2 regions of the Syntrophobacter fumaroxidans MPOB genome follow, and region 2 is predicted to be linked to the other one. Evidence: riboswitches for the same ligand, from Rfam matches in the RefSeq annotation. Region 2 holds a riboswitch; the other holds the start of a gene.
What was found. A riboswitch is a leader RNA that binds a small molecule or an ion and turns the genes downstream of it on or off. The one in region 2 is predicted to bind magnesium.
Positions count from the first base shown of each region.

Region 1 (15,849 bases), 930 kb from region 2:
AACCGCGCCTCGACCCCGGAAAAATCCGTCCCCGAGGATCCCTGCAAGGAACCCTGATGCCCACAGGAGAGGCTCGACAGAGTGCGGGCATGACCTCACCGCTCACCGTCCTCGAAGTCAAGGACGTCACCAAGCACTTTCGCTCGGGCCGCCGGACGATCACGGCCCTGGACGGCGTGACGGTCGCGATGCGGAGCGGCCTTATCACGGGCCTCATCGGGCCCGACGGCGCGGGCAAGACGACCCTGATGCGGCTTGCCGCCGGCTTGCTCCTGGCGGACCGGGGCACGATCCGGGTCCTGGGCCTGGACGCCGCCGCGGAACCGTTGGCGGTCCAGGCCGCCATCGGATACATGCCTCAGCGTTTCGGACTCTACGAGGATCTCAGCGTCCAGGAAAACCTCGACCTGTATGCCGATCTTCAGGGCGTGACGCACCAGGAACGACCCGAGCGCTACCGGGAACTGATGCGCATGACTGGGCTTGCATCCTTTACCGGAAGGCTTGCGGGAGCGCTCTCGGGCGGCATGAAACAGAAACTGGGCCTTGCCTGTACTCTCGTGCGCCCCCCGCGGCTGCTCCTGCTCGACGAACCGACGGTGGGCGTGGACCCGGTTTCCCGGCGCGAGCTGTGGTCCATCGTGCACCGGCTGGTGAAGGAAGAGGGCATGAGCGTCCTTTTGAGCACGGCCTACCTGGATGAGGCCGAAAGGTGCAACGAGGTGATCGTGCTGCACGAAGGGCGTGTGCTGGGGCAGGCCCCCCCGAAGGAATTCAGCGCGAAGCTCAGCGGGCACGCTTACCAAGTGAGCGCTCCCGGGGCGCGCAAACGGAGCGTGCAGGCAAAGCTGGCCGCGGGTTCGGGAGTGGTGGACGCCGTGATCCAGGAGGAAAACGTGCGGCTGGTCATGGACTCGCAGACCTTTCCGGACATCGGGAGAATCCTCCCCGGCCTCCACGAAGTCTCGCTGCAGCCGGTTCCGTCCCGATTCGAGGACAGCTTCATCGCCATGCTCCGCACACGGCGTTCCGAGGAAGAGACCGGCAGGCGTCAAGGTTCGACGGCACCCGTCGTTGAACCGCAATCGCAGCCCACGGATTCCGTCATCGAGGTGCGCAACATCGAACGCCGCTTCGGCGATTTCTACGCGGTCAGGAACGTGAGCTTCGACGTGAATCGGGGAGAAGTCTTCGGGTTGCTCGGGGCCAACGGCGCAGGGAAGTCCACCACGTTCCGGATGCTTTGCGGCCTGCTTCCGGCAAGCGGGGGAAGCCTGCGCGTCGCCGGGCTCGACTTGCGCCGCGCCGCCGCCAACGCCCGTTCCCGGATCGGGTACATGTCGCAGAAGTTCTCCCTTTACGGCAGCTTGAGCGTGCTGCAGAATTTGCAGTTTTTCAGCAGCGTCTACGGCCTTTCGGGAACCGTGAGGACCGAGCGGATCGGGGAGGCACTCGAGCAGTTCGAACTGGGACGCGTGGCGGACACCGTCAGTGCCGATCTGCCGCTCGGCTACAAACAGCGCCTGGCGATGGCCTGCGCCGTCATGCACGCACCCGAGATCCTTTTCCTGGATGAACCGACTTCCGGCGTCGACCCGCTCGCCCGCCGCGAATTCTGGCACCGCATCAACCTGTTTGCCGAATCGGGAGTCACCGTGCTGGTGACCACACATTTCATGGAAGAGGCGGAATACTGCGACCGGCTGGCGATCATGGCGGCCGGTGAAATTCTGGCCCTCGGAACCCCTCGGGAAATCAGGGAAAAAGCTCGCTCCGCGGATCGCCCCACGCCCAGCATGGAAGATGCCTTCATCAGCCTCATAGAAAGCAAAGACCGGGACGGAGGCGCGGCATGAATGCGGTCGATACGGACACATTCCCGGACCGGTCGCCGCGCGGCGGCAAAAGCATGCGCCTTCGAGGGTTGATCCGCAAGGAGTTCCTCCAGATCGTGCGTGACCCGAGCAGTATCGGTATCGCCTTCCTGATGCCTCTGGTGCTGTTGTTCATATTCGGCTATGGGGTGTCCCTGGACGCCCGGGACGTTCCCATCGCCCTCGTGGTGGAACAACCGAACGCGGACACCTCAGCGCTGACCGGTTCCTTTTTCGGATCGCCCTACTTCAAGCCGGTCCCGATGTTCGGCATGCACGAAGCCGTGCGCGAGCTCATGTCCCACCGGGTGGACGGAATCGTTCATCTGCGCGAAGATTTTTCGAAACGGCTGCGGCAGCCGGGCGGAGCATCGATCCAGGTGATCGTCAACGGTATGGACGCCAACACGGCAAGGCTCATTGCAGGCTACGTGGAAGGCGCCTGGGGAGGCTGGCTGGAACGCCGGGCCGTCGAAACCGGGACGGTCCTGCCCATGCCCGTTCAGGTCGAACACCGGGTGTGGTTCAATCCCGAGATTCGGAGCCAGAACTTCCTGGTGCCGGGGCTGGTCGCCGTGATCATGGCCCTGATCGGGGCCTTGCTGACCGCGCTGGTGATTTCGCGCGAATGGGAACGGGGAACCATGGAAGCGCTCCTGATCAGCCCGGTTTCCATGGGTGAAATACTGCTCGGCAAGCTCATCCCCTATTTCCTGCTCGGCATGGGCGGAATGATTCTCTCGGTGGCCATGGCGGTATTCCTGTTCGACGTCCCTCTGCGCGGCTCGATCTGGGTGCTGTTCGTCACGTCTTCCCTGTTCCTCCTCGCCATGCTCGGCATGGGGTTGTTGATTTCGACCGTGGCCAAGAGTCAGTTCGTGGCAAGCCAGGCCGCCATCATCGGCACGTTTCTGCCGGCCTTCCTGCTCTCCGGCTTCATCTTCGATATCGGCAGCATGCCGCCGGTCGTCCGGACCATCACCAGGCTTTTCGCCGCGAGATATTTCGTGGCCATTCTCCAAACCCTCTTTCTCGCAGGCAACGTGTGGTCGGTGATCCTGCCGAACGCGTTTGCCCTGCTCGTGATGGCCGCCTTTTTCCTGGGGCTGACCCGGCGCAGATCCCGCAAGCGACTCGAATAGGAGACCGGCATGTGGAAAAGAATCCATGCCCTGACGATCAAGGAATTCCTGGCCCTGCTCAAAGACAGGAAAAGCAGGGTCGTGATCATCATCCCGCCGCTCATCCAGCTTTTCGTCTTCAGCTATGCCGCGACCTACGACCTGAAGGAAGTCCCGTTTGCCGTGTACAACGAAGACACCGGAGAAGCGGCACGGGAGCTCATTGCCGGCTTCCGCGACTCACCCACTTTCCGGCAGGCGGCGGAGATCGCCCGCGATTCGGAAATCGCTCCCCTGATCGACGGGAAGGATGTGCTCCTGGTCCTGCGCATCGGACAACGGTTCACCGAAGACCTGCTGGCCGGCCGGCCCGCATCGGTGCAGGTGCTCATCGACGGCCGCAACTCCAATACCGCATCCATCGCCCTTTCCTACGCCAGGGCTATCGTGGGATCGTTCAACACCCGGTGGGCGGAACGCAGGGGCCTGCAGGGATTCCCGGCCACACTCGACGTGCGCGCCTGGTTCAATCCGAATTTCGACAGCCTCTGGTTCATCGCCCCCGGCATCGTCGGAACGCTCACACTGGTGGTCACTCTCCTGGTCACCGCCCTTTCCGTGGCGCGCGAACGCGAACAGGGCACCTTCGACCAGCTTCTCGTGACGCCGTTGCGTCCCTTTGAAATCCTTGTCGGGAAAGCGCTTCCCGGGATGATCATCGGCACCTTCGAAGCCACGCTGATCATTGTCGCGGCGGTGTTGTGGTTTCAAATACCGTTGCGAGGCAGCCTCCTCACGCTCTATACCGGTATCTCGTTCTTCCTGCTCTCGGCGGTCGGGATGGGGCTCCTGATCTCCTCCCTGGCCGTGACCCAGCAGCAGGGGTTGCTCGGCGCCTTCATGTTCCTGGTGCCGGCCATCATCCTCTCGGGTTTCGCCACCCCCATCGCCAACATGTCGCCCCCCGTGCAGGTGCTCACCCTGCTCAATCCCATGCGCTATTTCATGGTGATTCTCCGAAGCGTATTCATCGAGGGGACCCCTTTCGGCCTGCTCCTGGACCAGTTCTGGCCAATGGCGGTGATCGGCGTTGCGGCCTTGACACTCGCCGCCGCGTTGTTCCGCAAGCGGATGTACTGATGTCGCGTTGCGGGGCCTGCTCCCGTCCGTCGGTCCTGTGTCAATCCAGGTTGAAATAGAAACCCTCGGGCTGGAGCTCTCTGCTTTCGATGTGTTTCCCCGTCACCAGGCATCGCCTGATCTCGAGGCACAGGTGGCACTTGGACAGGTAACCCGGGCCGGGGCTGAAACCGTAACGCTTCTCCGCAATCTCGAGCAGACCCCTGATGCCCGAAGCATAGAGGGTGGTGAGGATCGGGTAATCTTCCGGGGAAAGCTCGGTTCCCAGATCATCCCTGTGAATCGCAAGGCCCGAGCAAAGCCCGGGGATATAGTTCCCGAACAGGTCAAGGTGGAAATGGCTGGTATCGTGGAGCTCCGAGCAACCCCGGGGGTTCCTGGAAAGCAGGTAGCCCACTTCTCTCTTGCCGAGAATGTCCTCGAAAGTCTTCAGGGCGCGCCCCCCCATGTGTATCCAGTAGCGCGAGGGAATCATCTTCAGGTAGTCGGCGCCGAACCTGCGCGCGTACTCATCGATCGAATGCGGAATCCTGTCGTCCAGCGCGTCGATCTCCCGATAGAAATCCGCGGTCCACGGGAAAGCCGATACCCCCGCGCTCCTGCACGCCTCGATAGTCCCTTTCACCCTGGCGAAAGGAATGTGCTCGTTGTGGAAGGGACTGATGGAAACGAGTAGGGTCGACAGGCCGTTCTTTTTCAGTTCGGTGAGGATTTCGACCGCGGATTCGTGATCCCTGTACCAGGACGAATTGGTTTCCACGTATTCGACATAGACGCCTTCCTCGGCGGCTATGCGCAGCACGGCGGCCAGGCCTCGCGGGTCGAGCAGGGGTTCCCCTCCTCCCACGTGGATTTCCCGGCATCCCAGGCTCACGATCTTTTTCAGATTCATGCGCGCCGTCTCGTCATTGATGTAACGCTTCTCCCAGTGCGGACTGCAAGCGTAGAGACAATGCGCGCACCTGGAGCTGCAGTAGTAATTGGTGATCAGTCCGCCCGACTGCAAACGGGTGATGTGAAGCCTTCTTCCGATCTCGTCCATAAGCTCGTCCGCGCCTCATTCCTGTCCGGTGTATCCGGAGGAGACACACCGTGAAAAAGAAGGGTTGAACATTCAACGGCTTGCTTGCCACGCCCCCGGTACGGCAGCGTCGGGGAAGCCGACCGGATTCCCTTGCGTGGGAATCGGGCCAGGGGGAGGATCAAACGGAGCCTTTCGACAGGGTATTCAATACATGACCGACCGGCGTCTGGGAAGTGTAAAACCGCTCCGGGCCGCTGGAAAGGCGCGGAAAAGAGTATGGGATTGGCGAACGGGACATCGGGTTTTCGCCGTCGGGCGGCGGTTTGCGGGACGAGCGGGAGACCGTCCGCAAATATCGTTGACAACGCCTGTTGATTGGTGCATGAAAAGGAAAATTCCTCGTTAGCATGAGGCGTTTGCACAAACACAGGCTGCTGCCCAGAAATGTCGAAAGACGCCAATGGGTAGACAAGGTATGGTCGGCATAAGGCTTTACCCGAGGTAGCTGGTTCTTCGAAAACCTACGTTGTGCACTGCCGAAAGTCTACGAGTGGGGAAATGAAGAGTCGGCATGTTGAGGCCGTGGGATTTCCCATGGCTTTTTTTGTCTGCTCCGGGGCCCCTTACGACCAGGAGGTTATCGACCTTTGGAAGGTCACAGTTGCAGCTCGAAAGAAGACAAACGGCCGCCCGCGCGACAGGTCCGCTGAAGCGATCCTCTTTCCTGCTTTGGCCGCCTTCCCGCACAACGGGCGGCGATGAGGCGAAGCAGGGAATCTGACGGCATTTCACCGTAACTTTCCCTCACGAATCTTTGACAGCAGTCCACTCCGGCGAAAGATCGTATTTGCGTGCCGTTTCGTCCCGCGTCGAGAACGGTCGATGCGGGATCACGACCGGTCGGGTGGATCGGAGGCCGGGTCCGGCGGAATCCGGGGCTGCGTGCCCGATTGAAGCGCGGCTTGCCGTGCGCCCGCCGGCCCGTCGTCGTCGGAGTGTCGGGGATTGCTGCCCGCGCCCGCGGATCGGCCGGGAGTGCCGAAGAGGTGAACGATGGTGAGTCTCTCGAAGCTGTATTACGAGTACCGCCGGATTTGGAAAGCGGTGCGCCTGTTTCTCATCATATCGGGCCCGGGGATCGTGGTCATGGTGGCCGATAACGATGCCGGAGGGATCACCACTTATGCGGCTACGGGAGCGAAATACGGCTATGGATTGATCTGGTTTCTCCTTATCCTGGTTCCGATCGCTTATTATGTCCAGGAGATGACCATGCGCCTCGGCGTGGTGACCAAGCGGGGGCATGCCGAAGCCGTATTCATGGGATTCGGGTCTTTCTGGGGATGGTTTTCGCTGCTCGACCTGATCCTGCTCAACTGGCTCACGCTCGTCACCGAGTTCATCGGGATGACCGCCGCACTCGAAATTTTCGGCGTTCCCCCCTACCTTACCGTGCTGGCCGTTTGCTCGCTCATGTCCATCATGGTCATTCATGGCCGCTACTGGACCTGGGAGAAGATCTCCCTGTTCTTCTGCGCCATCAATCTCATCTATATTCCCGGTGCTTTCATCGTGAAGCCGTCGGTGTCGGAGATCATTCACACGGGCATCATCCCGAACCTGCCCGGCGGCTTCGGCAACGAGCTGTTTTTCTACCTGATGGCCAACATCGGCACGACCATCGCGCCCTGGATGATCTACTTCCAGCAGAGCGCCGTGGTGGACAAGGGCATGAAAGAAAAGGACATCCCGTGGGGACGGACGGACACCCTGTTCGGCGCGGTGCTCACGGTGGTGGTGGCCGTTTTCATCATCATCGTCACCGGCACCGTGCTGCGGGGCGTCGAGATCGAGAGTGCCGCCCAGGCTTCGGTAATGCTCATGAAAACCAATGAGTACGTCGGGGCCTTCATGGCCATCGGCCTGTTCGACGCCGGCCTCCTCGGGGCTATTTGCATTTCACTGGCCAGTTCCTGGGCTTTCGGCGAAGTATTCGGCTGGGCCCATTCGCTCAACTACAAGATCAAGGAAGCGCCGTGGTTTTACGGGAACTACTTCATCACCCTGTTTTCCGCGGGACTGGTGGTCCTCATCCCCAAAGCGCCCCTGGTGCTCATCACGCTTTTCGTGCAGGTGGTCGCCGTCACGCTGCTGCCCGCGGCGCTCGTCTTTCTCATCCTGCTCCTCAACGACAAGAAAACCATGGGGGAATACACGAACACCCTCTGGCAGAACCTGATCTGCACGACCATCTCCGTGGGCATCATCATTTTGTCCACCCTTTACGGAGTGACCATTCTCTTCCCGGATGCGTTCAACTGAACGGGACGGCAGGTGAGTCATGCTGAAGCACTACCTATCGGACGCGGCCGAAACCATACGCGAGATCAACCGGAAGTATGAGACCCCCAGTATCGAAATGTCCGGGGCGGTCAGGATCGCTTTGTTCGCGCTGAGGATCTACCTCGTGGTGCTGGTCTGTCTGTTTGTCTACAAATTCATCACCATCCTTTGACACGGGGTCCGACAATGAACACCACCAATGCCAGGAACCGGGATTCCACGGAATCGGTCTTCTTTCTGAGCGACCTCATCAAGTCGAAGGTTGTCTGCCACGGCCACAAGATCGGGAAGCTCGAGGACATTGCCATCTGGGAACATGAAAAGCTCCCCGAGGTCACCCACTTCGTCGTGGCCAGGCCGTTCGGCCACAAATCCCTGCTGATCCCCTGGGCGGACGTGGTACAGCTCGCCCCCAGGGAGATCCTGGTCGATCTTGAGAGCATCGAGCATTACGAAGGTGAACCCCATGAATCCCAGGTTCTCCTGAGAGACCACATCCTGGACAAGAAAGTCATCGACATGGACGACCGGGAGATCGACGTCGTTTACGATGTCAAGCTCGTCCTGCGGAACAAGAAACTCTACGTGACCGATGTGGACTTCAGCAAGTATGGGCTGCTCAAACGAATGCACCTCAGATGGCTGGCCAGGCTGATTTACAGCCTTGCCGAGATATTCAAGAAAGAAACGCTTTCCTGGTCCTACGTGCAGCCGCTGCCGGAAAACATCGGCAGTTTCAAAGGGAACGTCAAGCTCAACATTCTTCAGGAGAAGCTGCCCGAAATACACCCCGTCGACCTCGCCGACATCCTCGAGGAGCTCGATGAGAGCCGGCGCCTGGCCATTTTCCAGGAACTCGACACGGAACAGGCTTCGGACACCCTGGAGGAAATCGAGCCCCGTGTGCAGCGGACTCTGATTTCCTCCCTGGAAAAGGGGCGCGTGGCCGAACTGATCGATGAAATGACGCCGGCCCAGGGAGCCGACGTGCTGGCCATTCTGCCGTCGGCCGATGCGGACGAGATACTCAAGCTGATGGACACGGAAAAAGCCGCGAAGATCGAGTCGCTTTTGAGCAAGCACTATGAAACGATCCTGAATCTCGCCACTTCGCGTTTTCTGAAGTTTCTGCCCACCACTACCGTGGGGCAGGCCATCCGGCAGTATCGCCACAGCTCGATGGACAAGGACGTGATCATGTACCTCTACATCGTCAACGAGCAGAATACCCTGCTCGGAGTCATGGACATACAGGAACTGCTCCAGGCGAGCATGGACGACAAGCTGGAGGATATCATGACCACCGAGGTCATCACCCTCAGTCCGGGAGATACCCTGCACGAGGCGGCGGAGCTTTTCTCCAGGTACAACTTCCGGGCTCTCCCCGTCGTGGACGAAAACGAGAGAATCCAGGGAGTCATCCCTTACAGGGACATCATGAATCTGGAACACCGGTTCGTGTGAAATGGATCGGTGAGGACCGCGGGTTATACGGAACGGGGCCGTTGCGCGACGCGTTCGGTTACTTGTTGGCGCCGTGGACTTGCGGAGCCTTGGCTTGCATGGCTTTCGCCTGAATGGCTTTGGCGTGCATGGCTTTGGCATGCAGAAGCGCAAACAGGCGTTCGAGCTTATCCTTGCACAGCATCGCGGCAAGTATCGCCAAAAGGGCCGCCGCCACCAGGATTGAAAAACGCGAATACTGCTCGAGCCGCAGAAAGTTGCCTCCAAGGGACAGCAGGATCGTCCCGAAAAACCGGCCGATCGTACCCACGAAGAGGAACTCCGTCGTCGTGATCTGCCCCAGCCCCAGGATGTAGCACAGGTAGTCCTTGGGAATTCCCGGGATGAGGAAGAGCAGAAAAACCAGGAAAAGCCCTCGATGCTTGAGCAGGTAATCGAAACGATTGATTGCGGGCCTGGGCACGAACTTTTCCGCAAAGGGCCGGCCCAGGGCTCGTGACAGGGCGAAAGCGGTGAACGAGCCGACGGTCAACCCCACGGTGGAAAGGACTATTCCCACCAGGGGACCGTACAGATATCCTCCCAGCAGTCCCGTCACTTCCCCGGGAATGGGAGCCACGACAACCTGAAGGGCCTGCAGGGAGATGAACCCGAGGAAGCCCCAGGAACCCAGCGAATCCAAAAAGCTCGCCATGCTCTGCCTGCTGACGAAAAACTTGAACAGGTCGGTTCTGCAAAACAGAACGGAAAGACCGCCGACGATCAGCAGCAGCATCGTAAGCTTCAGCCAAACGTGATTCTTTGTGCCCGAGCTAATTTTCTAAACCTCCCCCGCATCCGAAACCCCGATCCCACCCCGGATTTCGTGCTTTGCCCCCCTCCCTGGAGGGGCCGGGATCATCTCGCCGCAACTCTGTTTCAGGGAATGTCCAGTACTTTACATGATCCGGCGGATTCCGGTCAAGTGAACATTGAAAAATTTCATGTTTTTACAATGACGTCGCGTCTCGTTCCAAGTCACCTTGAACACTCCGATTCTCGATGCGCCGAAGGTGAGGCGGGCATCATGAGAAACTGCATTGAAAACGGCGCGGGACAAACTTCACGAAACTGCAGGGAGCCGCCGCACGCCCTCCCGCCGGACAGGCGGAGGCTAGAACATATCCTGCAGGTTCATCGGATCCTTGATTTCGATGGACGGATCACTCTTGAGCTTCTTGGTGCCGCGGTCATCCAGGTATTTTGCCATTTCCAGCGGCACTTTCGCAGGCGGCTCGGCTCCCGCCTTGGTCAGGATCTGCCTGAGGAATCCCTCGGACTTCACCGCGAAGGCGATGGAGTCGCCGAGGACGCGCATGGCCTCCGGCGGATTGTGAAATCCCACCGAATTCTCAGCGCCTATAAACACGCTTCGGTAAAAAGCTTCTTCGTAAAAGCCCTTTGCCTTGTCGTAGAGATCCTGGTCGATCGGTTTTCCCTGTTCCCTGAGCTTATGAACGGCTTCGAACAGCTTGGCCGCCGTGGCGGTGGCGTAACCCGAACGCAGCATCAGAGACACGGTCCGGTCCTGAATGGCAATGACGCGCTGCTTGAGCCATTCCGCCCCCTGAGCGTGGCACTGGGCGCACGCGCGCAGGTCGTTCTTGAGGGGACTCATGACACGGTGATCCGAAATCTTGAAGACGCCGGACCGGGTGTAGGGCATGTGACAGTCGGCGCACGAAGCCGCCGCCTTCCAGTGAACGCTGTCGTTCGAGAACAGCTCGAATTCCGGGTGCCGGATGAAGGAGAGCTTGAACCCGGTCACCGTCTGCTTCCACTCTTTCAGGGAGTCATCGCTCCGGAGCTTCTTGATGATGTCTTCGATCGTAATCCTGCCCCATTTGCTGTTCTGCCAGGGGAAGAACAACCCCACGGAATTCATGTCCTTGTCCTTGGGAATGCTGTAAGTGACGTGGCACTGGGCGCACACCACCGACCGCAATTCCTGGCGGGATAGCTTCTCCGGCTCGGTCCCCATGGATTTCAAAGCCTGCACGAGGGTGAAACCCCTGGAGATTTTGAGCGACATGTCCTTGTTGTCGTGGCAATCGATGCAGGCCACGCCCAGATTCCGGTCTTTTTCGGGAATCCTGGCGAGAACGTCCTTGAAGGGAAGCTTGTAGTAGTCCGGCCCCAATTCCTTCTCGAGCCCCGGGGCATAGGGCGTCTTGCAGGACAGGCACACACCGCCGGCCTTGACGCGCGTGGCATCGACTTCGAGCTGATCCCGGAGCATCATGGCGTGCCCCCGGGGTTCGTTGTACTCCACCCCGAAACCCCACCCGGCGAAAAGGAGCGCCATGTACGGATATTCGGCCAGCTTGTCGTAGGTGGGCCGGTCTGCATCGAATCCCCTCTTGTATTTGCTCTTGCCCGGCGGCTCCGGCTCCTCGGTTTTCTTCCACAAATGGTATTCGTCGGGGTAGGCCTTGCCCCATAACTCCGGGTCGATGGTCCCGTCAGGGATGACGACGGTCTTGACCGGCTCGGGCTTGGTGGGCTGGCACCCGAGAGGCATAAGGGCGGCGCCCGCAAGAATCAGGAGGAAGAAAACGGTCGGAAGACCGCGCCCGGTGACGATTCCGTTTCTCTTTGGCAACATGACGGTTCTCCCATGCAATCCAAGTCACTCCCGGCGCCCCGGGGCGATCACCGTGTCTCGATGGCGCCGCTCCGGATGTGCGACAATCGTCGGTGACAACTCCAGCACTGACGCTCGTTGTCGATGTTCGAGACAATCGACTCGTGACACCGAACACAATTGGCCTGCAGGACCTTTTGGCCGCGGGGCGAAAGGCTGATTATCTCGGGAACTGTGCCGGAATAGAAAAACACCACGTCCTTCATCCCGTCTATGGATTTCCAGACGTAGTGAGTGGCAACGTTCTGGTGAGGAAGGTGACAGTCGACACACCGGATCGTCCGATGCGCCCCCTCCCGGAACCAGGCTTCAAACTCCGTTTCCATCACATGGCATGAAGCGCAGAACAAAGGGGTTTCGGACTTGGCCAGCAGACCGGGGGGACCCAGCATGACGAAGACTCCGACGGCACCGCACAGAAGGCCGACGATCAGAAGATTCCTCAGACTCCACAAGCGGGTCCCGGTCATTGGATTCACCTCGCTTCCACTGCCCTGCGGCACGCCGGCAAGGGCACTCGTGCTGTCGTTCAGGATACTCTCGGAGGCCGAATGGACATGGAACGGACGGGGTAAAGCCTTCACTGAGATATATTCCGAGCGGGAGTTCCGGCCAGAGACGATTGAACAGGTTGTTCTTTTTACACCACTCGAATAAAGAAATCAACTGCTTGTGCTTATTCGATCAAGAATTCCCCGAGGCGGTCACACCCCCTCTCTTCCAACCTGTCGCTCCACTCCCTAATGCCTCGGCGGACGGCATGAAACCCCCTGCGGGACAGCGGATTCGGATCGGCGGCCGGGACGGGAACGGAATGGGATATCCGGAGAACGGCGCAGGGCTCCGCATAGCATCCCGCTCCGTCGGCGGGGGCATTCTCAAGAAAGCCCATTCCCGGAACGGTCCGGCCGGGAAAACAAGCTCACCGCCAAGGCGACACGCTCGCCGTCGGACAGTCTGCCCGACACTCTTCACACCGGCTCCCACACGGTTCAATGTGTACCAGCACCTCGCAGTTGGGCAGCCTTTCCCGGATGCTCCCGGCGACCAAGTGGCTCAACCGGTGCCCTTCCTCCACCGACGTCATCCGCGATACCACCAGGTGCATGTCAATGTGCCGGGTGCTGCCGGACTTGCGCGTTCTGAGCTTGTGGAATTCCACGAACCTGTTGGAGTTTTCGTCCAGGGCGGCCATTATGATTTCTTCCTCGTGATCCGGCAACCGCACCTCGAGTATGTTCAGGACGGCGTTCCCGACCAGGTCATAGGCCGCCTTCAAAATGAGCACGGCCACCAGCAGCGCCGCCAAAGGATCCAGTATGTTCATGCCGGTGATTTCGATCGCGACCAACCCCGCAAACACGCCCACGGAGGTGAAGACATCCGTTCTCAGGTGGAGCGCGTCGGCCTTCAGAGCCAGGGAGTCGGTCGCTTCGGCCACATCGTACAAGTGTCGGGACACGAAATAGTTGACGATGGCCGAAACGGCCATGACCGCGGCCCCCAGCCCCGGGGTTTCGATTTCCACATGATCGCTCCACAGTTTCTCCAAGGCTTCAAAGATGATGCAGCCCGCGGCTGCAAAGATCAGCAGAGCCTCGACCACGCCCGAAACGCTCTCGATTTGGCCGTGCCCGTAACGATGCCTGTCGTCCGCCGGCTTCCCGGATGCCCTGACCGAAAACCAGGCGATGACGGCGGCGAGAAGATCGAGACCCGAATGCACCGCTTCCGCAATGACGCCCACCGATTGCGTCATGATCCCCACAACCAGCTTCAACACCGTCAGGGCCGTATTCGACAATACCGACAAAGTTGCCGCTCTGGTCTTGTCCTTTTGAGTCATTGAGCCTCCGCTCCCACTCTCTCCCGAAACAGCCGGGAGAGAGCGTCTGCGCTGATCATGCGGTTATCGTCAAAATCGATGATAGGCTCGACCATGATGTTTATCAAGCAAAAACAAGTATATAAACATTGTTTGCGGGTCACTGACTTATACAGCGCCCCTAACTGGTTACATGTTTCCCAAAATGATTTGCGGGCGGCAAACCGAATGAAGCGCAGCTAACTCGAGGTGGGCACAACGGTAATGTCGTTCCGCCCGACAACCGCGCAGGTTTTCGCCGAAGTGGCGACCTGATTCGCCCCTTTGTTTCTGCATTCAAAACATCTTGAAAATTTATGCGTTTTCAGATTTACTCCAATTATTCGTTGCAAGCATATTCCAAGAAACGAACCATTCTTGAATACAGTCCTGGACAGTGACATGAAAATCATCGGTCGCTTCATCGTGTTTGTGATTCTGGTTGGGTTGACCGGGTATGTGCTCTACTCCGCCTATAGCGAAGTCGAGACGAAAACCATCGATCAGCTGAATGCTCAGCAGATGACCCATGCCCGACAGGCGGCAAGAGGGATCGAAGACTATTTCGAAAGCAAGCTGAATATGCTGGCGTTCCTTTCGAAATCAGAGCACATCATCAACCTGGATGAAGAGGGCAGACAAATCCTGGCACTTCTTTATTATGAGCACAGCGAGAGCATGTCCGCGATCACCCGCGTGGATGCCGACGGCCGGATAATGTACACGATGCCTTACACGGAAGGCGTGATCGGTGCGGATCTCTCCGACCAGGTGCATATCAGGGACCTGATGCTCACCCGGCAGGTGACGTTGAGCGATGTGTTTACAGCCGTGCAGGGGGTCCGGGCGATGGCCCTGCACGTTCCGATCCGTCACAAGGGAGAATTTCGGGGCAGTATCGGAATCTTTATCCCGTACGAGAAGCTCACCAAGGAATACCTGGCCCCCATCCAGATTGGCGCGAACGGGCATGCGTGGATCATCAGCCGAAACGGGACCGAGCTTTATTCGCCGGTGGCGGGACGCACGGGCAGTTCGGTTTTCGAGGCTTCCTCCCGTTTTCCTTCCGTCATTTCCATGGTCGAGAAGATGCTCAAGGGTGAAGAGGGCGTGACCACGTACAGCGACGAGATCGTCGAGAACGGCAGAACCGAAGTCATCACAAGACACGCGGTATTCCTTCCGGTGCATATGGCGAACACCTTCTGGTCGATTGTGGTGTCCACGCCCGAGGACGAGGTTCTGGCCCTCATGAAAGGTTTCCGGAACCGCTGGCTTCTCATGGTTGTCATACTGATGGCCGCCAGCCTGATCTACGCCTATTCCATGGCGAAGGCATGGGCGATCATCCGGGAAGAAAACAGGCGGGAACAGACAGAAAAGACGTTGCGGGGAACCAATCAGTTGCTCAACGCCCTGATCGAATCATCGCCCCTGGGCATCAACATCACCGCTCCGGATGGAACGGTAAAACTTTGGAACCCGGCCTCCGAGCGGATATTCGGATGGAGCCGGGAGGAGATCGTCGACAAGCCTCTGCCCACTCTCACTCCGGAGATCGAAGCCGAATTCAACACTTACTTCACCGCCTTGTTGCAGGGGCAGGCCTACACAGCATTGGAGACGCGCCGTAAGAGGAAGGACGGAACGGTGATCGATGTCAATCTGTCGGGGGCGCCGGTCCGCGATGACACGGGCAGAATCATAGGGGGCATGGGGATTATCGAAGACATTACCGGCAGGAAAAAGACGGAGGAGGAGCGCGTTCGCCTGGCTTCCGCGGTGGAACAGGCCGCGGAAGTGATCTTCATCACGGATCATGAGGGGACGATTCAGTACGTCAACCCGGCTTTCGAGAGAATCACCGGGTATGAAAAGGGGGAAGCGCTCCACCGGAACGTCCGCATCCTTGCCAGCGGCAAACACAGCAAGGATTTCTACCAACAGGTTGATCACACCCTTGCGCGAGGTGAGACCTGGGCCGGGCGCTTTATCAACAGGAAGAAGAACGGCTCGCTCTTCGAGGTCGAGGCAACCATTTCCCCGGTGCGGGACGCTTCGGGCAAAATCACCAACCACGTCGCCGTGCAGCGCGACGTGACACAGGAAGTCGGCCTGGAGCGGCAACTGAGGCAGGCCCAAAAAATGGAGGCGATAGGCACTCTGGCCGGAGGGATCGCCCACGACTTCAACAACATCCTCGGAATCATCCTGGGCTACACGGAAATGGGCATGCTCAAGATCGACAACCGCGACATCGCCGAGAAAAGCCTTGCGGAAGTCCTGAAGGCAGGGCATCGCGCAAAGGAGCTGGTGAGGCAGATCCTCGCTTTCAG
Region 1 is NC_008554.1:2,951,042-2,966,890, forward strand. Features, by position in the region: gene SFUM_RS12360 (HlyD family secretion protein) at 1-57, shown strand, start outside; gene SFUM_RS12365 (ATP-binding cassette domain-containing protein) at 57-1,856, shown strand; gene SFUM_RS12370 (ABC transporter permease) at 1,853-3,016, shown strand; gene SFUM_RS12375 (ABC transporter permease) at 3,026-4,135, shown strand; gene SFUM_RS12380 (radical SAM protein) at 4,176-5,177, opposite strand; M-box (ykoK) riboswitch at 5,551-5,721, shown strand; gene SFUM_RS12390 (NRAMP family divalent metal transporter) at 6,213-7,481, shown strand; gene SFUM_RS23145 (hypothetical protein) at 7,501-7,674, shown strand; gene SFUM_RS12395 (magnesium transporter MgtE N-terminal domain-containing protein) at 7,689-8,966, shown strand; gene SFUM_RS12400 (TVP38/TMEM64 family protein) at 9,025-9,741, opposite strand; gene SFUM_RS12405 (ammonia-forming cytochrome c nitrite reductase subunit c552) at 10,120-11,526, opposite strand; gene nrfH (cytochrome c nitrite reductase small subunit) at 11,658-12,119, opposite strand; gene SFUM_RS12420 (cation diffusion facilitator family transporter) at 12,572-13,495, opposite strand; gene SFUM_RS21820 (hybrid sensor histidine kinase/response regulator) at 13,916-15,849, shown strand, end outside.
Region 1: it holds a riboswitch for magnesium, as region 2 does, so the genes downstream of both, SFUM_RS12390 (NRAMP family divalent metal transporter) here and SFUM_RS08575 (magnesium transporter CorA family protein) in region 2, are expected to answer to the same signal.

Region 2 (15,849 bases):
CGGGACCGTGCTCTTGCCGCGAAGAATGAGCCGTGCAGCGCCGTGCGGGCTGCTTCTCACCGCCGACGTGAACACATCCGGTCGGATACCGCCGGTCCGACGGCTGATTCTCGTGGACAGAGACACGAAATCCTCCGTTTCGGTACCGATTTCGACGAGCGCCCGGCCGAACAGCGGAGCGAAAGGCAGGGCGTGCTGCGGCAGAGAGTGGATGTCGAATGCCATGTCAAGATAGAAGATGCCGTTGGTATGGATATCGTGAAAGAGCAGCCTCGAGCCTTCCGGGAACGTTTCTTCCATGGGGATCTTCTTGTTGGTTCTTTCCAGGTCCTCCCGTTTCAGGGTGGGAATGGCGGCAAGGGCTTCGGGCGAATCCGGCGCTTCCTGTCTGCGTCGCAACTCGCGAGTGTTTTCGACGACGGCCCGCAGTTGCTCCGCGCTCATGGTGGAACGGACTGCGGCAAGACGTTCGCGTTCCCGGGCTTCCTCCGCATCCGCCCGGGTTGGGTCGGGTTTCAGGATCAGGGTGGTGCGGTGCGGATTCTGCAAAAAATGCCGCTCGATCATTCCTTCAAAATACCGCTTCCCTGCGGCGGCCGAAGACTTGACGGCCTCCAGCGGGGCCTCGAATGCGAGCAGCGCCGCCGGGTCACCATCGTAGAGCCAGGTGGAAAGCGCCCGGAGCATGAGGACCAGGCCGCGTGGGTAACCTCCTGCGTTGTTTTCGCGCAGCCGGAACTCGACGGTATTCAGAGCCGCTTCGACGAATTCAGGCGCGATCCCGTCCCCCGCTAGTCCTGCGAGGGTGTCCAGAATGAGCTTTTCGACATGATCGGCCTGGTCGGTGTCGATGCCCTTCAGCCCGGTGGAGAAGTATGCCTGCCGGAGCTCGTTCTCGAGTCCCGTTCCGGCCAGGTCGTCGCCGAGTCCCGAGTCGATCAGTGCCTTGCGCAGCGGCGAACCCGGCATGCCGATCAGGATGTGCCGCAAGACCTGCAGGGAAAGATTCAAGGTCGCATTCGAGGTTTCCGGAAGCAGCCAGTTGAGCGTCATCATGCCGCGCGGTTTGGCTCCCCGGCCATGACCCGCCTCGGTTCCGGATGCAAAGCCGCGACGGATGCGCCGGGGCGCGTCGAAAAACGGCTGCAGTCCCACGGATGAATCCGCCGGGACGGCCGAAAAATCGTCCAGGTAGGTCCTCAAAAAGCGCAGACGCTTCTCCGGATCGTCATTGCCGTAAAAGTATATATAGGCGTTGGAAGGGTGATAGTGTCTTTCATGAAATGCCTTGAATCGCTCGTAGGTCAAATCGGGTATCTTCTCCGGATTCCCGCCAGAATCCAACCCGTAGGTGCTTTCCGGAAAGAGCGACTGCTGTGAGTATTCCGCAAGAAGGTTATCCGGCGAAGAATAGGCCCCTTTCATTTCATTGAAGACCACTCCCTTGTAAGAAAGCGAGGAGTCCTCGGACTCGAGCTCGTAATGCCAGCCCTCCTGCTGGAAGATATAGGGCGTGATCAGCGGATGGAAGACCGCATCCAGGTAGACGTCGATGAGGTTGTAGAAGTCCTTGTCATTCTGGCTTGCCACGGGGTAGCAGGTCTTGTCGGGATAGGTGAATGCATTGAGAAAAGTCTTCAAAGACCCTTTGAGCAACTCGACGAAGGGCTCCTTCACGGGAAACTTGCGCGACCCGCAAAGAACGGAATGTTCCAGGATATGGGCCACGCCGGTTGAGTCTTCGGGCGGCGTGCGAAATGAAATCCCGAAGACCTTGTTCTCGTCGTCGTTGATCAGCGACAGGACCTGCGCGCCTGTGCCGACATGCCGCAACACCTTGATCTCCGTGCTTATCTCGGGGACGTACTGCTGTTTCAACAGTTCGAAGCCGTTGTGGACCGTCATTCAATCCTCCTGAATCGGGAAGGGCGGCCAGGGGTTGTCCCGGTCCGCGTCTCGATGTGAAGCGTCAGGGGTGGTTGCCTCATTTCATTTCCTTTCGGAGCCTGCCGATGTCATGCGTTCGGGGGCCTTGCCGACGGTTTTGCGCCGGGACAAAACTGCCGGTGCTCTGCTTCCCCGACCGCGCATTTCGACGCCTGCCGCGGCCATGGCCCCGTTCGCTGCAGGACGTTCCCCGGCCGGCTCCCGCGGCGGCCTGCACATGCACTCGACAACGTCATATGAAACTACACCCGAAAGCGCCGCATTTCCACCCCTACCGCACAACAAACGGGATGCGCAATGCGTTCAAGGCACTCCCCGCGCATGTCTCCAGCATGGACCGCGAGGCGCTTCACCCCCGGCGCAACCACGGGAACGACCTCCCGGAATATTCTCCGACTCGTCCCTGGCCGCCGCCTCGAATGAAATGTTCGCGGATGTCGAGCACCATCGTGCCCGACTCATGCCGGGCCGGTTTCCGGGGGAGAGGAGAATGCATGCGGGATGTCGGACGCGGGAGCGCCCGGTCGGCTTCAAGAACGGACGGTCACGAGTGCGTCGAGTGCGGGGAGCGTCAACGTCGAACCGAGAGGGTTCCCGTCGTTTGTCGCGGGATCCTGATCGGGGCTGCCGGACAGCCGTCTGAAACTCCCGGTCGGACACAGCGCGCCCAAGTCGAAAGTTGCAGGCGCGTCGGAAGGGTTTGCGAAAACCGCGCCGCCCTCGAACTCCCGGTACATGAGGTCGGGGAACGCCACAGCCTTTATCCGGCGAAGCCTGAGGCGTTCCGTGCCTTCGGCGGAAATGCAGAACGTCGAGGAACCCGAGGGCAAGGGGCGAAACGAGAGGACAAGGTGATTCCAGCTCCTGTCGACCGGCACCTTGAGGATGGGGAGCTTGGAGCCGTTCGACATCTTGACGGTCACCGTCACGATGCGCGGCAGGGTTACGGGAAATTCTCCGAGGGGTTCGGCATATGCATCGAACACAAGCACCAGGTCAGGCCCGGGAACGGACACGGGAGGCAACTCGACCTCCAGGTCGGCGGTCTTGGCCTGCAGGCAGAGGTGAGCGCCGGTCGAGGTGGAAACCCGCTGGATCACAGCCGCCCCTTTGACACCGGCAATGAAATCGTCGGTTATCGAGACTCCGGCCCCTTCATAAAGATCGGGCTGCTTTTCCGCCAGATGGATGGCGGGACGCAAGGGCCGTCCGAGCCATCCGTAGGTATCGAGGCTGCCCCCCCGCGCTTCATCCCAGATGGTGAAAACGTCCGGGAAATTACCGGCATCGGGACCCGGCTTCAATCCCAGAGTGCTCCCCGGGACCGGTTCGTCGTAAAAGGTGAATGCGGAGTCCGAGAAAAGAGCCGCGGCCATGGCCAGCCTGAAAGCTGAAAACCTGGTCGGGGGATCGAACGGGGGAGTGAACTTGTACATGCCGTAGGAAAGAACAGGAGAGCGTCCGTGGTTTTGGAAGAACCTCAAAATCGACAGTGCCTGCGACCACTTGTAGATGTCGAAATCGGCCGTCGTTGGAACCCCTTCGAGCTCGACGCCGTTCACATCCGCGGTGTTCGCACGCTGGCCCAGTCCCCCGTCCGTCAGCAGGAACCGGTTCGGACCCAGCATGGTTCGCAACCGGGCGGTAAGCTCGACTTGGCCGAGCACATACGTATCCGTGCCGTTCCTAATCCCTCCGTCCACAACCCCGTCCCCGTCGGCATCGATTTTGGCGGTCCGTCTGCCGCCGAGGCTGAACACGTCCAACTCCATGCCATCCAGGAAGTCGAGACTCCCGCCGGATGCAAAACGTGGCTGCAGCCCGTCGATCATTGCGTCGATGACATGGCGTCCCGCGGAATCCCGTGGCGATAGTGTCGAGAGGTTATAACACCAGAGCTTTTGTCCCCCGGGAAAGTAAGGACCTTCCGTGGCGTGCGCCGCAACGTAGCTGCCGGCCGGCCACGCCCGGGCAATCGATCCGTACTGGCCCCGCCTGACAATGAGCGCGGAGGCGGCAGTGTTGATGCGTACGAGGCGAATGTGCTCGACGATGGCAAAATTGGGTTTTCCATTGGGTTTTCGTGCGGTTATGATAAGGTCTTCCCACAGGTTCCCGAATCCGTCGGCTTCCAGCTCAAACCGTCCGATATCGGAAACGGAAATGCGAGTGGCAGACCTGGTCAACGATTCGACCATCAGAGTCCCGGCCTGGTAAAGCCACCAGCCCGCGTACCAGCCCTCCGTCTCGAAGGTGGGAAGCCGGGAGCGGCCGTTCAGGTGGAGCAGTGTGACCTTGTGGGGGTAACGCTTCTTGAACTGTCTAAAATACCTGATATTTCTCTCCGTAACGGTATCCGTTCGTTCCTCGGGGATCAGCTTGCCGACGACGCCCGCCAGGGGGCGTAACGCAGTGTCCCAACTCGAGTAATCTCTGAGGTTCGCGAGCACTTCCGCCTGACGGAAGGCAAACACTCTCGGATACCTGTCGCGAAGAATCTGAAGCAGTGGTACATCGGCTGCCCTTGCGCCCGGAGGTCCCGTGAAGGGCAGTCCGACCAGGGCGAGCAGGGAACTCATTGTCGAAAGGAATTGTCTCCGCCCGATAGAGATGGGCATCTGTTTCTCCATTCATGCCGTGGCGTGGAAGACAACAAACGGCCCCAAGGGCATCGAAAGACGGCAGGCATCGATCCTGAACGACGAGTCCGATCGATCGGGTGAAGATGCCGAGGCGCGTCTCTCAGTCGGGTTCTCCCCTGGAAAGTCTTGTCGAACCCTTGAACCATTTGAAATTCTACAACATTCTCATCATGATGCGCAAGCGCAATTCCTGCGGGATCGGTCCTGGCGCTCCGGAGGGGCTCCAGTCCCGGGAGACGCCCGGAGCCGGCGGCTGCAGGCCGGTGCTTGTCGCCCGATGTTGTGGCGCCCTTGTCCCCGATGTCACTCGCCCGGGCTCAACCGCCAACGACTTTCTTTATGGGCGGTAATTCCGCCGATTTTCGGTGGATTTTCGATTGACACGGGCGCATTATGGGTTTACGTAACCGGCTGATGAGAGTGCCTTGCCGGGTGCTCTGATGAAAGAATTGAAAATCGATCCTCAGGTAGGTGAGGCTCCCGTGTGACACACAGGCCGCTGCCCAGAAGTATCCAAAGATACGGCGCAACAGGGTAGAACAGGCACTCCCGGATTAAGGGTTTGCCTAAGGCGGCTGAGGCGATAAGCGTCTCTTACGGTGCACGGTGCTGAAGCTTGAACGAGTGGGGGAATCGGGTTTGGTTTGACGCCTTTTCGACAGGCTTCAACCTGAAGCGGTTTAGCCCTTTCTCTGCTCGAAGGCTGAGGGAAAGGGCTTTTGTTATTTTCTCCTTCTCTCCGGCCAATCAGGTAACCTTTTTGGAGACAAGGACCATGAAAGAGAAAGACACCGAAGACCAGCCTCCCAGTAGGGGCGATTCACGCACTGGCACGTGGAAGTCGCGTCCGTGATACGATAATCCGAGTTGTTCCTTTCTTATCGCCTCACCCGACCGCTTCTTCCACAACCCATCAGTGGTGAAAGCGGAGGGTACGGGGCGTTCCGGCTTCTTCCCGGAAATAATCCAGCAGAGCCCATCCCTTTTCCCTCCCAGGTTTTGAACTTGGTAACCGTTCCACGAGCGAGGTTTATTCTGTTTGGACGGTTGCGCATGTCTTATCCGAGCGGGAGGTAAGAAAAAATGAAGAATCAATTTGAGATTTGCCAGGGGGGGCTTGTTCAGAGCGATTCGGCTGCGGCCAATATCCTGGTCTATGCCGCACCGGGCGTAGCGGAGAAAGAGGAGCTGCTCAAGATACTGCAGTTCGATGCGCATGACTTGGAATCGGCTCTCGATCCGGACGAGATTTCGCGCGTGGAATTCAACCCGGAAGGTATTTTTATCATCTGGAAACGCCCGAACCGAGCCTCGTTTGAGGAGATGTTGAAGTTTGAAGTGTCATCGGTGGGGGTATTTCTTCAACCGGACCGAATGACCGTGATCGTTAACGAAGATGCACCTTTGTTTACTGCCGGGAAAGAATTCCGTGATGTGACCTCTCTTAACAATATGCTCCTTCGATTCTTGCTGCACACAACCCGGCATTACTTAGATCATCTCAAAGTGATCAAGCAACTGACGGGCGAATTGGAAAGGAAGCTAAGCCTTTCCATGGAAAACCGGTATCTGCTCCAGATGTTCGGTCTGAGTGAAAGCCTTATTTACTATCTGAGTGCGCTTGAATCGAATGCGGTCGTGCTGAAGAGGCTTCGAGCCAATGCGAACCGGATCGGCTTCTCCGAGGAAGAACAGGAGACGATGGACGACATCATTATCGAACACGACCAGTGCCGCAAACAAACGGAGATCTACTCATCGATTTTGTCCGGCCTGATGGACGCCCGGGGGAATGTCGTCAACAACAACATGAACGTGCTGCTGAAAAACCTGACGCTGATCAACGTGGTCTTCCTGCCGCTGAATCTCATCGCCAGTATCGGCGGGATGTCTGAATTCAGCGCGATGATGAAGGGAATGGACTGGCGGATTTCTTACTCGCTGTTCATGCTTGCCATGGCGGTGCTGGGATGGATCACCTGGGCGTTCCTGGTACGAAAGATCGAACGAGGGAATGGAAAGGCCCGTGCAGCAAGAGAGCTCCAACCGCAATTTGCCGGCGGCAGGACCTCTATTGGCCTGTGCGTTGATCGCGGCGACTGCGGTCCGCAACGATGAGCGGCAAGGCTGTGCCATCGGGTGGCGCGTTCTTTTTCCGGCGACGGCCCGGAGGACAAACCGGGCGTTCTTGCCGGCTGTGTTGGCTGGGCCTGATGCCCACCGGGTCAAGGCTGAAGGCGTTCTTGCGCCGGGACAGGCACTTTTGCGTCCCGGCGCTCTCGCGGAAAAGCCGGTGGGGGACACTGCCCGGGAACCCCGAAAAAAGGAACGTATCCAACTGATACGAAACGGGAGGGAAGACGCGATGAAGATAACCTTTCTCGGGGTGGGGGAAGCCTGTGACGCAATATTGCCGAACACGTCGCTCTGGATCGAGACCGGAACGGGGGGACGGCGGTGCTCCGTGATGCTGGATTGCGGTTTTACCGTTCCGCCCCGATACTGGCTTCAAACCGAAAACCCCGACGATCTGGATGCGCTGTGGGTTTCTCATTTCCACGGCGATCATTTTTTCGGGACGCCCGCCTTGCTGCTAAGATTCTGGGAAACGAGGCGCACCAAGCCGCTTGTTGTCATCGGACAGCCCGGCATCGAACAGCTCATCCGGAGCTCCATGGACCTCGCCTATCCAAATTTCCTGCCGAAGCTGACCTATCCGTTGGAGTTTCATACCGCAATTCCGGGCGAAACGATGCACGCTGCCGGACTCGACTGGAATTTTGCGGAATCGGGCCATGGACAGCGCAACTTGAGCGTGCGGGTAGACGACGGAAGCGAGGCGATATTTTACAGCGGAGACGGCCTGCCGTCCGTGGACACCCTGGAGCTGGCGAGAGGCTGCGCCTTGGTGGTTCACGAAGCGTTCCGCCTGGACCAGCCCACGCCGGGGCACGGGACGGTGTCGGAGTGCATCGGGTTTGCCCGGCAGGCCGGTGTCCGGCGGCTGGCACTCGTGCATTTTCAAAGGGATGAAAGAAAAACGAAATGGCCGGCCATTCTGAATTTGGTGCAAAAAGCGCAAGATCTCGAAGCGATCGTTCCGGAACCAGGCGCCGTGATGGAATTGTAGTCTCTGGTCCGTGGGAGGGCGGATTGCATCACCCGATTCCTGCATTAACATAGGAAATGGGATCGGGCGGCCTCGGGACAGGCAGCCGCGGGAGTGATTCAGATTGCACGCTGGTGACCTGGCTCCGTTCGTATTATCGGGATGTTATGGGACGGGTGGTGCGGAATTCCTTCGTTTGCAGGACTCTTGTCCGCCTGCATTCGATGTAGAGGATCGCATTGATTGCCACCGGGGAAGAAGGCCGGCTGCGCGCCGGCACGACACGGAGACGGCGGTTCGGCGCCTGCCGGCAACCGCCTGTTTCAGAATAGGAAGGAACGAACATGCAGAAGATGCTCTTCATCATCAGCAAGGGATTCGAGAAGTCCGGCGGAGCCACGCGCGCGTTCCAGTTTGCCTCCATTGCGGCGGAGCAAGGGAATCCCGTCGAAGTGTTTCTGATCGACGATGCCATTCACTGGGCCCAACTGGGGATGGCGGAAGGCATACGGTCCTCGACCGGGGAAAGCATGAAGGAACTGCTGGATTCACTTGTGGCGCACAAGAGCCCCATTCACGTCTGTAAGGCGTGTGCGGACAAGCGCTTGATTTCACCGGATGAACTGATCAAAGGGGCGCAGATCTCCGGTGCGCAGGTTCTGGTCAAGATGATGACGAGCCCCGAATATAAAGTGGTCACCTTCTAATGCCGAGGTGCGTTCAAAATGATACTGTAAAAGAGTGGGGGACGTATCCCCCCCCTCGCCGCTTCGCGGCTCCGTGTGGCGCTGCTGCTGCGGCCTTCGGCCAGTCGCCGACAGCGCCGAGCGCTCGGCCTCACGCGCTTGCGCGTGTGGCCGAAACTTGGGGGGTGCGGGGGGAATCATTCCCCCGCTCTTTTGTGCTTAAAAGATCCATCTTGCGCGCAACTTCGTATGAGTCGTGCAGGGTGGGATGCACGGCAGCGCAGCCCACGGTCCCAATACCCTTTCCCCTGTCGTCATAGCCAACCTACAAGGGGAGGGCTTTATGCCCTCCCGCCCAATGTCACGGTCTTGAACGCAGGCCGGCACGACGCGCGGGCGTGAGGTTTTCGCAAGAGGCGCGCCGCCCCTCTTGCGGGAGGCTGCATCGCTCGGTTGAAGACCGGCTCGGGAAACAATCGTGCGGGGGAAGGGGAATGCGATGAAACGTAACGGCTGAGGCGGCTGTCAGTACTGTCCCTCACGCAACTTCTGCGTGATGTTTCTGATCATCCTTTTACTGACTTCCCTCAACGTCTCGTAGACACCGACTCCCTTGATGGCGCTGGCTTTGAAGTAGGGCACGCCCAGGTCCCGGTTCAGATCGTATTCGAGTTCCTCGACGGAGAGGGTGGGAATGCTCGTTCCGGCCAAGTCGAACTTGTTGTATTGCAGCACCAGGGGGAGAGAATGTATGTCAAGCTTCTCGCCCTTCAGGTTCTCGGCGAGGTCGCGGATGCTTTCGATGTTCTGCTGTTGTTGAATCTTCAGCGCGTCGGCCACGAAAACCACGCCGTCGACGCCGCGGAGCACGAGCTTGCGCGTGTCGCTGTATACGATCTGTCCCGGCACGGTATAAACCTGAATGCGAATGGTCAGGTCCATGATTTTGCCCACAGAGAGCGGCAGGAAATCGAAGAAGAGAGTCCTGTCTCCACGCGTGTCGATGGTGACCATCTTTCCGCAGACCTGCTTGGACATGGTCCGGAAGAGATGCAAAACGTTGGTTGTCTTTCCGCCACGGCCGGGACCATAATAGACGAGCTTTGACTGGATCTCTTTTCGCTTCATGTCGATGAAGGCCATGGGTTTCCCTCTAGGCTGTCAGCATGGGCAGCATTTTTTCGGTCGCTCTGCTCGATCCGAGCCGGATCAAACCCACCGGTACATCATTGTTGAAAATGGTGACAAGGATGAAGTCCAGGTTCATGCGGCAGAAATGGATATTACACTCTCTTCCCTTATGAAACAATAGGGTAAAATCCCTTTCACCGATGATGTTCGCCATCCTTTCGGTGGCTCCGAAATTTGCTGCGGCCAAAGCGGCGAGGGGCAAAAGATCCTCTATTCCCAGCTCCCCCTGTTCCGTGATCAAGTTTCCCGAAGCATCGACAATGAAAGCGTGTTTGACGCCGTTTTTCAGAAGCTCCTTGTCCAGGATCTCCTCGATCTTGGAAATGGACTCCCCGGAAAGAACAAGGTTCATGGTCTGCCCCCTAGTCGAAAACACCGCGCCGGCACTGAGATACTGTGAGGATGCCAATGCATCAGAGGGCTCAGGTATCTCTTCTCACGAAGCCACACAATAGATTCCATCCGCCGCTTGACAACCGAACTCGCTATCCGGAGCGCGTCAAGGGCCTGACATCCGGTGTCGATTCACCGTGGTCAGCACTAACCTGCTTCATTCCCCACATATTTGCAACACCTAAATCAGGGTCTGAGCGCCTCAATAGTTATCGGCTCTCGAGGATTGTTCCATTACACGGCGAGACAAGGTTCAGAACTTGTCCTGAAGCCACGATTCGAGGCGCCCGGCAATGCCTTTGTTGGTCATGAGCGCGTCGACCACGTTGTGCTGGAGGGCATTCTCCACAAGATTCGGATAAACGCAGCATTCGTGGTCCTGAGCTATCGTCAGACCACCTTGCTCCTTGATTGCGCGCATGCCTTCCGTGCCGTCGACGCCCACTCCGGTCAGCAGCACTGCACAGGCACCGTGCTTGTACTGAAACGCCGCGCTCTCGAAGAGCTGATCGATGGGGAACTCGGGGTTCGGCGGCACATAGACCATGAGCTCGTCGGGGTTTTCGATGGATGTGCCGATCCGCAGGCCCAGAAAGGTGGAACCGAGATACACCCTCCCCTGGCAGAGCGGGACCGAATCGGTTACCGGAACCACTTCGAGCGGGCTGATCTCATTGAAATAAGAACAAAAAGGGACCAATATCCGCGGGTGAATCTCCTGCAGGGCCACCACTGCCCCGCTGAACTCGGGATTCAACTGGGTCACTATGTGCATGATCGTGTTCGGACCGGCCAATGTCGTGCCCATGGCGACGATCGAGGAAGGAGCCGTTTGACGGTGATCGGTGATGACCGGGGATTTCTTGTGCCTGCGCACTCTTCGCATGCGATGCACTTGCATTCCCGCGGCGGCGCGCACGCGCATCCGGACCAGTTCCTCCTCGCTGGCCCAGTCAGTGTTCACGACCTTGGACGGTTTGGGAAGAAAATCCATGACCCCGAGCCGCAACGCTTCGAAAGCAAAATAGCCGTCCTGGACCAGGGAACTGATAATCACGATCGGAATTTGGTGCCGGACCATGATGTTCTTGACGGCCGTGATACCGTTCATGACCGGCATATCGATGTCGAGCGTCACGACTTCGGGTTTGAGCTGCGGGATCTTATCCAGGCAATCCTGGCCGTGGACCGCCGTGCCCACGACTTCGATGTCCCGATTCTTGGCCAATATCTCCTGGATGACCTTGCGCATCAGGGGAGCGTCGTCCACGACGAGAGTCCTGACAGGCGAAGTGCGCGTATGATCGGAAAATACGTTCATTTTTACCAAACCTCCATTAGATTCTCCTGTGTCGCCCACAGGACTTGTTCCGGAAAATGACTTGAAATGGACTGAATCGCGTCCAACATTTCAGTGCAGATAGCCGTATCCCGAGGAGGCAATATCAACCGGAGGCCCTTTTCCAGGAGCCTCTCGATCGCCTGCCGCGGCAGTGTCTGAGCGGCGGACAGAAAATACACGCTCATCCGGCCGGATGCCTGAACGGCCAATTGATCCAACCAGCAGAGTACTCCTTCCTGCCAGTCGACATCCCCCGGATGATCCAATTGCACTTTCAGAGACATGGATTCCGGCAAGTACTCCAGACCGGCCTTTCGGCAGGCATTGCCGAGATAGAAACGTCCCCCGGAGATATTCATTGAATCCACGATGGGCACAGTCTCCGATCCGGTTTCCCGGTCGATCAGTTTGCAGAATTCGGCCAGCAAAGCGTCGGATATCTTCTGCAGACCGATGATCGTCCCATTCCGGGCGAGCCTGGACAAAGGAAGCCGAAACCAGTCCATATAAGCCCCCTCGGCCCCCAGAACAATCAATAGCCTGTCTGAGGGCATGCCCGCTTCCGTCTGCACGGCCGGCCCCTGTCGTCTTCTCCAACGCCTGAAATGAGAAACGTGGGCGCGCGCCGTGCCCTTGACCAGTTCCCGGAGCTTTTTGGAATACGCTGCCAGGTCTTCCTTGACACGGGGCTTGGCAGCAAAGTCCACCGCTCCCAATTGCAGAAACTCAAACACCTTGTTCAACGAGCCCGCCTCAAACGCGCTCAGAATAAGCACCGGTATGGGATGCCGGATCATGATGTGCTTGAGCGCCGTGTCGCCGGGCATTACGGGCATTTCGACATCGAGGGTGATGAGGTCGACAGCGGGTTCCGTCGCCAGAAAATCCACGCATTCCCGGCCGTTTTTCGCCGTTCCCACCACCTCGATGCTCCCTTCCTCCTCGAGAAGTTTCTTCAATTGCCTGGAAAAAAAAGGCGAGTCGTCGACGATAAGGACCTTCGGCGGCCGAGCCGTTCCGGGGTCTCCTGCCGCTCTCCGGGCTTTCGTTGACGTTCCCCGCTCTTCCTCCTCCATCACCTGCTTCGCAACCTGTTCGAGCTCATCGAACATGTTGTCGATGCGAAATTCCAGATCGTCGTCTTCCTGGCGGGTCGCACCTCCCGGGCCGTCCGGGAAACCCGCGGAACCTCCTCCGGCCCCGGGCAGCTCATCGCGCTGCCGCATGGCCTCGATGAGAAGGTGCTCCCATGATTTGCTGACGGATTTCACTTCCGATTCCTGAAAAGGAATCATTTCAAAGTGTCCGTCTTTCCATCTCAGTATCTCGAAGAAAGCGGATTCGCCCTGGAGTGATTCCGTATGGGCGTGATAGACCTGTCCTTCTTTGACGTAGATGATGCCTGTACCGTTATGTGACTTCACGCGGATGATCAAATCGGAACGAGAGAGGCACAGCATCTGAATGAGGTCGGTAAGCTCAAGGCTTACGGTACCGGTGAACCCCTGGGGGGTGGTTTCAGTTTGCTGTGTGGGCTTTGGGCCCTGCTTGCGCTCTTCGCCCGACATCCATGCTCCCCTTGGGTGAGCCGGCCCGCCTGCTCGGACGACGGATTCGCTCACCCGAAGAACCTGCCGGGGGCCGGGCCTGCGGGACCGGCTCCCTCGAATGGCATGATCCTATCTCGTGGTTCCGAGGAGTGTTGGACTCCGCGGCATATTGACAAAATCTTTCCGCCTCGAATGAAGGGCGACAGGATCGCCGTCCATTCGAACCGGTTTAGTGCAAGGTCTCGGCCCTCACCATTCTGGGATCCCGGAAGGCATCCTTCATGATCCTGAGCAGGGACGAAACATCGAGGATCAAGGAGACCGTCCCGTCGCCCAGGAGCGTTGCCCCCGAGAATCCATCGAATTTGTGGACGCCGTCTTCCAGCGGCTTGATGACCACTTCACGCTCACCCAACAGGCCGTCCACCACCAGGCCCACCTCCCGGAAGCTCGTCGCCACGATGACGATGGACCGGTGTTCGTTTTCGTCCACCACGGACGACATTTTGAGCAGCTTCCCGATATGGACCAGGGGAATGGTCTTGCCGCGCAAAGATATGACTTCGAACCCCTCGATGGTGTGCGTTGCGTCCTCGGTGTACCGGAGTATCTCGGAAACGGTGCTCAGAGGGATGGTGAAAATCTGCTGAGCGCCCTTGACCAGCAAGGCCCTGATGATGGCCACGGTAAGAGGGATCTTGATGGTGAATCGAGTCCCGAGACCGGCGTATGACTCGACCTCGATGGCTCCGTTCATGCGTTCCACGTTTTCTTTGACCACATCCAACCCCACACCCCGTCCGGCGGTTTCGTCCACTCCTTCGTGAGTGGAGACGCCGGGCAGGAATATGGCATACATGAGTTCCTGGTCGGAGAGACGTTCCAATTCGTGGGTACTGAGCTCTCTGCGTTCCTCCAGGATGGTCCTCAGCTTCTTGGTGTCGATGCCGCGCCCATCGTCTTCAATCTGCAGGGTCACGTAGTCCCCCTGGTGGAAGGCGGAGAGGCGGATCATCCCCGTTTCGGGCTTGGAGGCGCGCTTGCGCTCTTCAGGGGTCTCGATCCCGTGAGCGATTGCGTTGCGCAAGAACTGCACGATGGGATCATTCATCTGTTCCAGAACTCTCTTGTCGATTTCCGTCTCCCCGCCCTCGACCAGCAGTTCCACTTTTTTCCCGAGCTTGAGCGACTGATCGCGCACGACCCTGGGAAAGCGCTGAAAAAGAAACGAAATCGGGAGCATCCGGATGCGCATCACCGAGTCCTGGAGGTCGTTGGCCACCCGGCCCAGCGAAATGGTGGACTCGTTCAGCCTGAAACTGAACGCACGGAGTCTTCTTACTTCCTGTTTCGTCAGTTTCCCCTGGGCCACGATCTCCCGGAGCATATCCCTGAAGGAAGTGGAGAACTGGATGAATTCGGACCTCGTCACCACCAGTTCTCCGACCTGGTTGAGCAACTGGTCCACTTTCTGCGCATCCACGCGCAGAGTCGAAGACGGGGCTATTTCTTCAGCGACCGTTACAACACGGCCTTTCTGCTGTTTTTTCTCAGTGGACCTGGCAGGCAGGTCCGGTTTGGGCTCTTTTTCCTTTCCGGCGACAGTCGGGACCACCGGAGGCTTGGTGTCGGGTACGGGAGCCTCGGGTGCGATATCGTCCGCCGACAGGTTCTCGGGCATTACCTGGTCCGGGGTAATGAGCAAATCGATCTGGTCGATCCCCGTGTCGAGGGCCGTCACGGATTCACCGGCCGGCGCCGATTCGGGAACCGCTTCCGCGGTGGGTGAAAGCTGCGCCAGCCCTGGAAGCGCATTCTCCAACCGCTTCCCGTAACGATGCAACAGCTCCGACAACGTCTGGCCATCCCCCAGCCCGGACAGGTGTGAGTGTTGAAAGTTGATTTCCACCTCATTGACGAGATTCAAAACCTCCTCATAGTCCATATACTGTGAGGAGGATTTCAACCGTTTGAAGAGCTCGAGGCATTGCTCGAAGTTCTCTGCGGAGAGGAACTCCCCCGGTGCCTCCGGGATCAGGACGTGGAGCTTGAAATAGAGCTCCCGAAATGAATCGAGAAAGATGGTGAGGAGCTCGCCGTCTTCCTCGCTCATCCCCTCGCGGTTAGCCTGGGGCGATTCATCGGGACGAAGCGGAAACGGAAGATCCAGGCCGGGAATCATTTTTTGCAGCCGCGCGCCGTAATCGTTGAGCTGAGCGAGAAGGAACTCCCCGTGCGCACCGCTCTGCCGCGAGGTGTTGAGGATGGATTCGTCCATTTCGATCAGGGCGTTGGCGACGTCCTGATAATCCATGTACTGGGACGACATGATCATCCGTTTGATGATGCTGCGGGATGCCTCGAGCTCGTCCTCGGACAGGATCGATTCGGGAGAAATGGTGATGCGATTCGCCAGTTCCGCGAAGGCCTCGCGAAAGGAATCCGAAAAAATGGAGAAGAGCTCTTCATCTTCTTCGGGAGACGCTCCCGTATCTTCAGGTATTCCCTTCCCGGAATCCCCATCCGACAGCTGCCTCAGACCGGGCAGTATGTCCCGGAAACGCCGGCGATGAGATTCGAACAGCTCTTGCACGGGCGCTCTCTGGTAAGCGGGAGGGGCCTTGCCGAGCCTGTTCATCCTGTTCTCCCATTCCGACAGCGCGGCGGCCAGCTTCTCGTAGTCCATGTACTGGGAAGAGGCGATGAGCCGTCGGATGATGTCTCGGACGCCATCGGCGTCGGCCTCCGGCAGAGAATCTCCGGTGGACGATTCCAGGATTCCGCCGATTTCGGTCAGTCCTTCGGAGAACGCTTTGAGGAATATCTTGTAGAGTTCCTGGTCCTCCTCCTGGATTTCTTCCATCTCATCAAGTGACCATACGGGCTGTTCCTCTTCCCGCAGGCAGGCCCCAGCCTCATCGAAACCGGGTTCGGAAGACACCTCTTTGCGGAGGAAATCCTCCGCCCGGTGGAAATCGCCTTCGGGTTC
Region 2 is NC_008554.1:2,023,632-2,039,480, reverse strand. Features, by position in the region: gene SFUM_RS08590 (insulinase family protein) at 1-1,905, opposite strand, end outside; gene SFUM_RS08585 (hypothetical protein) at 2,478-4,565, opposite strand; M-box (ykoK) riboswitch at 5,046-5,224, shown strand; gene SFUM_RS08575 (magnesium transporter CorA family protein) at 5,673-6,707, shown strand; gene SFUM_RS08570 (MBL fold metallo-hydrolase) at 6,955-7,719, shown strand; gene SFUM_RS08565 (DsrE family protein) at 8,043-8,405, shown strand; gene SFUM_RS08560 (GTP-binding protein) at 8,910-9,527, opposite strand; gene SFUM_RS08555 (roadblock/LC7 domain-containing protein) at 9,538-9,927, opposite strand; gene SFUM_RS21655 (chemotaxis protein CheB) at 10,222-11,289, opposite strand; gene SFUM_RS21650 (response regulator) at 11,292-12,878, opposite strand; gene SFUM_RS21645 (chemotaxis protein CheA) at 13,090-15,849, opposite strand, start outside.